2 regions of the Mesorhizobium sp. M1329 genome follow, and region 2 is predicted to be linked to the other one. Evidence: riboswitches for the same ligand, from Rfam matches in the RefSeq annotation. Region 2 holds a riboswitch; the other holds the start of a gene.
What was found. Region 2 has a riboswitch for S-adenosylmethionine ahead of metX (homoserine O-acetyltransferase MetX). Riboswitches for the same ligand answer to the same signal wherever they lie in the genome.

Region 1 (4,410 bases), on a different contig from region 2:
TCATCTTCTGCGTCGCCCATGCCGACGACCCGGTGGTCGAGCCGATCACCGCCGCAATGGCGCGCTTTCCAGCTATTCGCGCCCGCCTTTTAGTCGGTGACGACCGCATCAGCGGCAATCCGAAACTCAATAATTGTGTGAAGGGTTGGGAGGCGGCGCATTATCGCTGGGTCATCCTTGCCGATTCCAACGTGCTTATGCCGAGCGATTACGTCCAGCACCTGATGGCGGCGTGGCGGCACGACACCGGCCTCGTCTGCTCGACGCCGATCGGCTCGCGGCCGGACGGCTTCTGGGGGGAGGTAGAATGCGCCTTTCTCAACACGCTGCAGGCGCGCTGGCAGTACGCTGGAGCGGCGCTCGGCCTCGGCTTCGCCCAGGGCAAGAGCATGTTGTGGAACAAGCCCATGCTCGACGCCAATGGTGGCATCCGCGCGCTTGCTGCCGAGATCGCCGAGGACGCCGCCGCGACCAAGCTGGTCAACCGGCTCGGACTGCGGGTCAATCTTGTCGCCTCGCCCTTCGAACAGCCGCTCGGCCGGCGCACGCTTGGCGAGATCTGGTCGCGGCAGGCGCGCTGGGCGCGGCTGCGCCGCGTCACCTTTGCACTGTTCTTTGCCCCCGAAATCCTGATCGGCGCGGCACCGCCGCTGGTGCTTGCGCTGGTTGCCGCGGCTGACGCCGGCGTCAGCCTGCCGGCCACCGCCACCGCCGTGCTGGTCGCGGCCTACCTGCCGGAATGCGCCTTGGCCTCGGCCAAGGGATGGCACCTGTCGCTGCGCACGATCCCGGCGATGATGGCGCGAGACCTGATGCTTCCCGCCATTTGGGCGCGCGGATGGCTGAGCGGCGCCGTCGATTGGCGAGGCAATGTGATGACTATCCAGAGCAAGGCCGTCGCGGAGCTGGAACAGACCCCGTCCGGCGCCTGATCGGCGCGTCCCCGCTCGCCTCTGTTCGTCCAGCCCTTATCCGGCAACTCTCAGCGCCTGCTGGATGTCTTCGAGCAGATCGTCGGCGTCCTCAAGGCCGACTGACAGCCTGAGCGTGCCCGGTCCGATGCCGAGCTCGGCGCGGGCCTCATCGGTCAAGTTCTTGTGCGTCGTCGTCGCCGGATGGGTGATCAGGCTCTTGGCGTCGCCGAGATTGTTGGAAATGAGCACGATTTCGAGTGCGTTCTGGAAGGCAAAGGCCGCCTGCTTGCCGCCCTTCACATCCAGGCAGATCAGCGTCGAGCCGCCCGACATCTGCTTCTTGACCACGGCCGCTTGCGGGTGGTCGGCGCGACCGGGATAGATGACGCGGGCGATTTGCGGGCGCTCGGCGAGGAAATCCGCGATGCGGCCGGCACTTTCCGTCTGCTGGCGTACGCGCAGCGGCAGCGTCTCCAGGCCTTTCAGCAGCGTCCAGGCATTGAAGGGCGAGAGGCTGGGGCCGGTGTGGCGGAAATAGTCATGCAGGTTCTCGTCGATCCACTTCTTGTCCGACAGAACGATGCCGCCAAGGCAGCGCCCTTGGCCATCAATATGCTTGGTCGCGGAGTAGACGACGATGTGGGCGCCGAGCTGCAGGGGTTTCTGCTGCAAGGGCGTGGCGAAGACATTGTCGACGATCAGCCTGGCGCCGATCGAATTGGCAAGTGCCGCGACGGCGGCGATGTCGACCACCTCCAGCGTCGGATTGGTCGGGCTTTCCAGGAAGAACAGTTTGGTGTTCGGCTTGACCGCCTTTTGCCAATTGGCGATGTCTGTGCCGTCGACCAGCGTTGCCTCGATGCCGTATTTCGGCGCCAGCGTCTCGATCACCCAGCGGCAGGAGCCGAACAGTGCGCGCGCCGCCACGATATGGTCGCCAGCCTTGGCGCTGCACAGCAATGCTGCCGTCACCGCCGCCATGCCGGATGCAGTGGCGCGCGCGTCCTCGGCTCCTTCCAGTGCGCACATGCGTTTTTCAAACATGTCGACGGTCGGATTGGCATAACGCGAATAGATGAAGCCTGGCTCCTCGCCCTTGAAGCGGGCTTCCGCCGCTTGCGCCGTCTCGTAGACATACCCTTGGGTGAGATACATCGCCTCGGAGGTCTCGCCGAAGCTGGAACGCAGCGTCCCGGCATGCACGAGTGCGGTCTGAGGCTTCCAGTCGCGCTTCTTGGTCATCATTCTATCCAAACACCAAAATTGGTCCAAACAACAAAAAACCGGTCGCGAAAGTCGCAACCGGTCCATATGGCCTTGCGGCCCGACGGTCCTTTAGCGACTTGTTTAACGTGGCTGCAAGCCGACCGGCCAAATCACCACGGGATAACGAGCTTTAGACCCGCGCCACGCTTGCGTCAATTGCCGGCATGATTAAGAGGGTTGTACCAAGCAGGTGCCAAAGGCGTCCATGGTCGGACCTGCGACAGAACAAGACCTCGCCCGGCGTTCGAACGGAGCCAGACCCTTGCGGCAGACAGGCATTCTTCCCGATCAGGATATTTCCGCGCTGTTCCAGACGGGCGCGCTAAAATCGCCGCGCACGCTCGATGCCGATCAGATCCAGCCGGCCAGCCTTGACCTCAGGCTCGGCGACAAGGCTTGGCGGGTGCGTGCTTCCTTCTTGCCCGGCCCGGACCACAGGGTTGTCGACAAGCTCGACCGGCTGAAGCTGCACGAGATCAACCTCGCCGAAGGTGCCGTGCTGGAAACCGGCTGCGTCTACATCGTGCCGCTGCTCGAAAGCCTGGCGCTGCCCGCGCATATTTCCGCCTCCGCCAACCCGAAAAGCTCGACCGGACGGCTCGATATCTTCACTCGGGTGATGACCGACCGTGGCCACGAGTTCGACAAGATCGCCGCCGGCTATGAAGGTCCGCTCTATCTGGAGGTCAGCCCGCGCACCTTCCCGATCGTCGTTCGCACCGGCTCGCGGCTGTCGCAGATCAGGTTCCGCACCGGCAATGCGCTCTTGTCGGAAAGCGACCTGCACGAACTGCACCGCGCCGAGATGCTGGTCGCCACTGAACCGCCCAACATCTCAGGCGGCGGCATCGCGCTGTCGATCGACCTCGACGGCGACAAGGATGGGCTGGTCGGCTATCGCGGCAAGCACCACACCGGCCTGGTCGACGTCGACAAGCGCGCCGCGCAGGATGTAGTCGATTTCTGGGAGCCGCTCTACAAGAGCGGCGCCGGCGAACTGGTGCTCGATCCGGACGAATTCTATATTCTGGTGTCGCGCGAGGCGGTGCATGTGCCGCCGCTCTACGCCGCCGAAATGACGCCCTTCGATCCGCTGGTCGGCGAGTTCCGCGTCCATTATGCGGGTTTCTTCGACCCGGGTTTCGGTCATTCGGCGTCAGGCGGCACCGGCAGCCGGGCGGTGCTCGAGGTACGCAGCCACGAAGTGCCGTTCATCCTCGACCACGGCCAGATCGTCGGACGGCTGATCTACGAGCACATGCTGAAACGGCCGCAAGCGCTCTACGGCACAGACCTCGGCTCGAACTATCAGGCGCAGGGCCTGAAACTGTCCAAGCATTTCCGCGCCGCGCGCTGAGGTTGGAACTGCCATCTCCCCCACGAGGGGGGAGATCACGCTTTCATCGACGCCTCAAAGCGCCTTCACCGCGACCTTCACCGGCTGCTCGATTTCAAGCGGGTTGCGCAGAGGCAGGCCGAAATCAGGGGCCTCGATTTCGAACACGTCGCCGGCCTCGGTCCTGACGCCGTCGGCGAAGGACAGCGTCGCCGTGCCGAACATGTGCACATGCACGTCGCCCGGCTGGCGGAAGGCCGAGTATTTGAAGTGGTGATGCTCGAGATTGCCAATGGTGTGCGACATGTTCGCCTCGCCCGACAGGAACGGCTTTTCCCAAAGCAGCTTGCCGTCGCGCAGGATACGTGAAGCGCCGCGGATATCGGACGGCAGATCGCCGATCAGGATCTCCGGGCCGAACGAAGCGTTGCGCAGCTTGGAATGGGCAAGGAAGAGATAGTTCACGCGCTCGGTGACGTGGTCGGAAAACTCGTTCGACAGCGTGAAGCCGACGCGGAACGGGGCGCCGTCGTCGCCGATCACATAGATACCGGCGATTTCCGGCTCCTCCCCGGCGTCCTGGGCGAAGGCGGGCGACATAAGCGCGGCCCCGGGCGCCACTGCCATGGTGCCGTTGCCCTTGTAGAACCATTCCGGCTGCACGCCGATCTGGCCTTTCGCCGGCTTACCGCCCTCAAGCCCCATGCGGAACATCTTCATGGAATCGGTCAGCTGTTCCTCGCCGTCCGTGCTGAGCTTCTTGTGCATCGAATCGCGGGTCGCGGCGGAGCCGAGATGCGTCAGCCCGGTGCCGGTGAGATGGAGATGGGCCGGATCGGGATGGTTGATCGGCGACAGCAGCCGGCCCTTCTTGTAGGCTGCGTCGAGATCGAC
Region 2 (4,410 bases):
CCGCTGGAGATCAAGACGATCCGGCTCCCCGGCTTGAGCGGACGCCGCAGAGCGGCCCGGCAAAACAGGAACGACGCCTTGACGTCCGTGTCCCAGTTTGCCGAGAACGCCTTCCAGTTCTGTTCGTGCACCGGCGCGGAAGGCGCCAGCGCGCCTGCGCAGATCACCAGCACGTCCGGCTCCAGCGCGCCGAATACCTTGTCGGGGGCGGAGTCCACCGTCGCATCGACCGCGAGCGTCTTCACGCCCGAGACCTCCCAGGCAAATTGCGCCAGGGCCTGTTTTCCGCGGGCGACGGCCAGCACCGTCGCTCTCTCCTTGAGGGCGGCCTCCGCGATCGAGCGGCCGACACCACGGCTGCCTCCGACGACGACGACATTCTGATTTTGCAACGATCCCATGGATCACCTCTCTGTTCCCGGCCGCCGGACCATCCAGGCGCGCTCATCGATAAGGACAGCGCAGGCGCGCCAAAATCATCGGTGCCAGGCAGAAATATCTTCAGGTGACGGCAGCGGCGCGCCGGTTTTGTATTCAGTGTCATTACCTCTGGGGTAATCGACCAGCGCACTAGGTCTCGGCAAACTGCTCCCATCAAGCCGGTTGTCCGGCTTTCGACCATCAGGGAGTTACGCCATGACCGCCTACGCCGTCGCCCATATGCGCCAGGTCACGCCGGGGCCGCAGATCGTCGAGTACCTGCACAAGATCGATGCCACGCTGGAGCCGTTTGGCGGGCGTTTCGTGGTGCACGGAGGCGAGGTGGAAGTCGTTGAAAACACCTGGCCGGGTTACCTCATAATCATCGAGTTCCCCGACAGGCAGCAGGCGCGCGCATGGTACGACTCGCCCGCCTATCAGGAGATATTGCCGCTGCGCACCGGCAATTCCCAATCCGACGTGGTCTTGGTCGACGGCGTCCAGCACCCGCACAAGGCCACCGACGTTCTCGAATAAGGGGGCGATTTGCTACGGTTGGCTTTTATCGTTTCAACAGGAACACCGCCTGCTGGCCGAAAAAGTTCCAGAACCACCACGGCATCGAGAAGCCGATCCGCTGACCGTTGGCGTCGAGCGCGGTTGCCTTTTCCACCGTCGCGCCAAGCTCGTCGCACAGATTGACGAAATCGCGAATGGTGCAGAAATGGATGTTGGGCGTGTCGTACCAGGAATAGGGCAGGTCCTTGGTCACCGGCATGCGGCCGTTGAAGAGCAGCGAAAAGCGCACCCGCCAATGGCCGAAATTGGGGAAGGAGACGATGGCGCGATTGCCGATCCGGAGTAACTCGTCGAGCACCAGCTTCGGATTGCGGGTCGCCTGCAAGGTCTGCGACAAGACGACGAAATCAAAACCCTTGTCGGGATAGAATTGGAGATCCTTGTCGGCATCGCCCTGGATGACCGACAGGCCCCGCGCCACGCATTCGTTGACGCCGCGCTGCGACAGTTCCAGCCCGCGGCCGTCGACCTTCTTGGTCTCCTGCAGCAATTCGAGCAGCAGGCCGTCGCCGGAACCGACGTCCAGCACCCGCGACTGCGGCGGGATGAGATCGGCGACGACTTCGAGGTCGACGCGCTGGGCGCGGTTGACGCTCATGCGTTCGGCTCTTGCCTGGCGCATGGTCCTGATCCGAAAAGTCTGCAACTTTTCGGGGTCATGCGCCAAGCCCTCTCGCGCGCGCGGCCGAGGCGATGAAGCCTCTGATGGCGGCGAACAGTTCCGGCTCGTCGAGCAGGAAGGCGTCGTGGCCGCGGTCGGTCTCGATCTCGACGAACGAGACCGAGGCGCCGGCCGCGTTCAGCGCGTGCACGACCGAGCGGCTCTCCTCGGTCGGGAACAGCCAGTCGCTGGTGAACGAAACCAGGCAGAAGCGCGTCTTGGTGCCGGCGAAGGCATCGGCCAGACGGCCGCCATGGTCGGCGGCGAGATCGAAATAGTCCATCGCCCGGGTCATGTAGAGATAGGAGTTGGCATCGAAGCGGTCGACGAAGGTCATGCCCTGATGGCGCAGATAGCTCTCGATCTGGAAGTCGGCATCGAAGCCGAAGGTCAGCGCTTCGCGGTCCTGCAGGTTGCGGCCGAACTTGCGGTGCAGCGCTGCTTCCGACAGATAGGTGATGTGGGCGGCCATGCGCGCCACAGCCAGCCCCTTTTCCGGCCGCTTGCCATGCTCGAAATACTTGCCGCCATGCCAGTCGGGGTCGGCCATCACCGCTTGCCTGCCGACCTCGTGGAAGGCGATGTTCTGCGAGGAATGGCGGGCGCCGGTGGCGATCGGCAGCGCCGAGAAAACGCGCTCGGGATAGCTGGACGCCCATTGCAGCACCTGCATGCCGCCCATCGAGCCGCCCAGCACGCTGAACAGCTGTTCGATCCCGAAATGCTCGACCAGCATCAACTGCGCCCGCACCATGTCGCGGATGGTGATGATCGGCAGGTCGAGCCCGTAAGGCTTGGCGGTGGCGGGATTGGTCGAGGCGGGGCCGGTGGAGCCGAGGCAGCCGCCGATGACGTTGGACGAGATGACGAAGAAACGGTCGGTGTCGATGATCTTGCCGGGGCCGATCAGCACTTCCCACCAGCCCGGCTTGCCGGTCACCGGATTGGTGTTGGCGACGTGCTGGTCGCCGGTCAGCGCATGGCAGACGAGGATTGCATTGGAGCGGGCGTCGTTGAGCGTGCCATAGGTCTGGTAGGCGATCTGGAACGGCGACAGCAGCGTGCCGGCGTCGAGCTTGAGCGGCTTGTCGGCGCCGAAACGCAACACCGGGCTCGACGGCTGGTCGGCCTCGTTGTTGGTTTTTCGCGCGCGCAAAGCGACCATCACATCTCCTTGCCCGGCCTTCAGCTGTCCACCGGTCTGGGCAACAGCCAGCCAGGGCAACAAAAAACCGGCCATGCCTTCGCAAAGCCGGTTACAGGATGCAAACGGCCCTTTAGCAAGTTGTTTAACGTGGCTGCAAGCCGACCGGCCAAATCACCACGGAACTTTCGCTGCTCTTCTAGGACTGACGCATGGCTTCGTCAACGGCAAGTTCTTGATCCCGAATTGCCGCCCCTCGACATTCCGGGCCACGGCTTGTATTTCCGCTGCGGCCTCCGGATGGAGGCACTCTCGACGGATTTCATGGAATGAGCCAGACACCGGATCAGACACGTCCAAGGCCCCGCGCCGGCATCATGGAGATCGAAGCCTATGTGCCCGGCAAGAGCGCGGCGCCTGAAGGTGTCGCCAAGGTCCACAAATTGTCGGCGAACGAAAACCCGCTCGGCCCTTCGCCAAAGGCGATAGAGGCCGCGCGCGCGGTCGCCGACAAGCTCGCGGTCTATCCCGACGGCAGCGCCAGGCGCCTGAGGGAAGCGATCGCGGAGGTGCACGGGCTCAACCCGGCGAACATCGTCTGCTCCAACGGCTCCGACGAGATTCTGGGCCTGCTTGCGCAGACCTACCTCGCGCCCGGCGATGAAGCCATCATCACCGAACACGGCTTCATGGTCTACAAGATCTACATACAGTCGGCCGGTGCCGTCCCGGTAACGGTCAAGGAGACCGATGAACGCGCCGACATCGATGCGATCCTAGCCGCGGTGACGCCGCGCACCAGGATCATCTTCCTTGCCAATCCAAACAATCCAACCGGCACCTACGTGCCGTTCCAGGAGGTGCGCCGCCTGCATGCCGGCCTGCCGCGAAACGTGCTTCTGGTGCTGGATGCCGCTTACGCCGAATACGTCCGGCGCAACGACTATGAAGCCGGCGTCGAGTTGGTGGGCAGCGCGGAAAACGTGGTCATGACCCGCACCTTCTCCAAATTGGGCCTGGGCGGCGCGCGGATCGGCTGGATGTATGCTCCAATGCACGTCATCGACGCGATCAACCGCGTGCGCGGGCCTTTCAACGTCAATGCGACGGCGATCGAGGCCGGCATCGCGGCGATCCGCGACCGCGCGCACATCGAACGCAGCGTCGCGCATAACGAGACCTGGCTGGCCTGGCTGAGCGAGCAATTGGCGGGGCTTGGGCTGCGGGTGACGCCGAGCGTCGGCAATTTCATCCTCATCCACTTTCCCGAGGACAAAAAGCATTCGGCGGCGGCCGCCGACGACTACCTCAGCCAGCGCGGCTACATATTGCGGCGCGTTTCCGGCTACGGTTTTCCCAACGCGCTGCGCATGAGCATCGGCACCGAAGAGGCCAATCGCGGCGTTGTCGCAGCACTCGCGACATTCCTGAAAAGCTAGAGCACCATGACTTCACCGATGTTCGAAAAGATCGCGCTGGTCGGCATCGGCCTGATCGGCTCGTCACTGGCCCGCGTCATCCGCCGCGAGGGGCTCGCCGGCCAAGTCGCGATTTCGACGCGCAGCGACGCGACGCTGGCAAGGGCGAGCCAACTCGGCCTTGGCGA

Region 1: linked by a shared signal. The riboswitch ahead of NKH21_RS16540 (O-succinylhomoserine sulfhydrylase) and the one ahead of metX (homoserine O-acetyltransferase MetX) in region 2 are both predicted to bind S-adenosylmethionine.

The regions. Positions count from the first base shown of each region.
Region 1 covers NZ_JAMYLN010000014.1:113,267-117,676, forward strand. Annotated here, with positions in the region: gene NKH21_RS16535 (ceramide glucosyltransferase) at 1-932, shown strand, start outside; gene NKH21_RS16540 (O-succinylhomoserine sulfhydrylase) at 969-2,159, opposite strand; SAM riboswitch at 2,230-2,307, opposite strand; gene NKH21_RS16545 (2'-deoxycytidine 5'-triphosphate deaminase) at 2,386-3,537, shown strand; gene araD1 (AraD1 family protein) at 3,592-4,410, opposite strand, start outside.
Region 2 covers NZ_JAMYLN010000007.1:215,917-220,326, reverse strand. Annotated here, with positions in the region: gene NKH21_RS09930 (SDR family NAD(P)-dependent oxidoreductase) at 1-401, opposite strand, end outside; gene NKH21_RS09925 (DUF1330 domain-containing protein) at 637-957, shown strand; gene metW (methionine biosynthesis protein MetW) at 983-1,597, opposite strand; gene metX (homoserine O-acetyltransferase MetX) at 1,656-2,825, opposite strand; SAM riboswitch at 2,918-2,995, opposite strand; gene hisC (histidinol-phosphate transaminase) at 3,134-4,243, shown strand; gene NKH21_RS09905 (prephenate/arogenate dehydrogenase family protein) at 4,250-4,410, shown strand, end outside.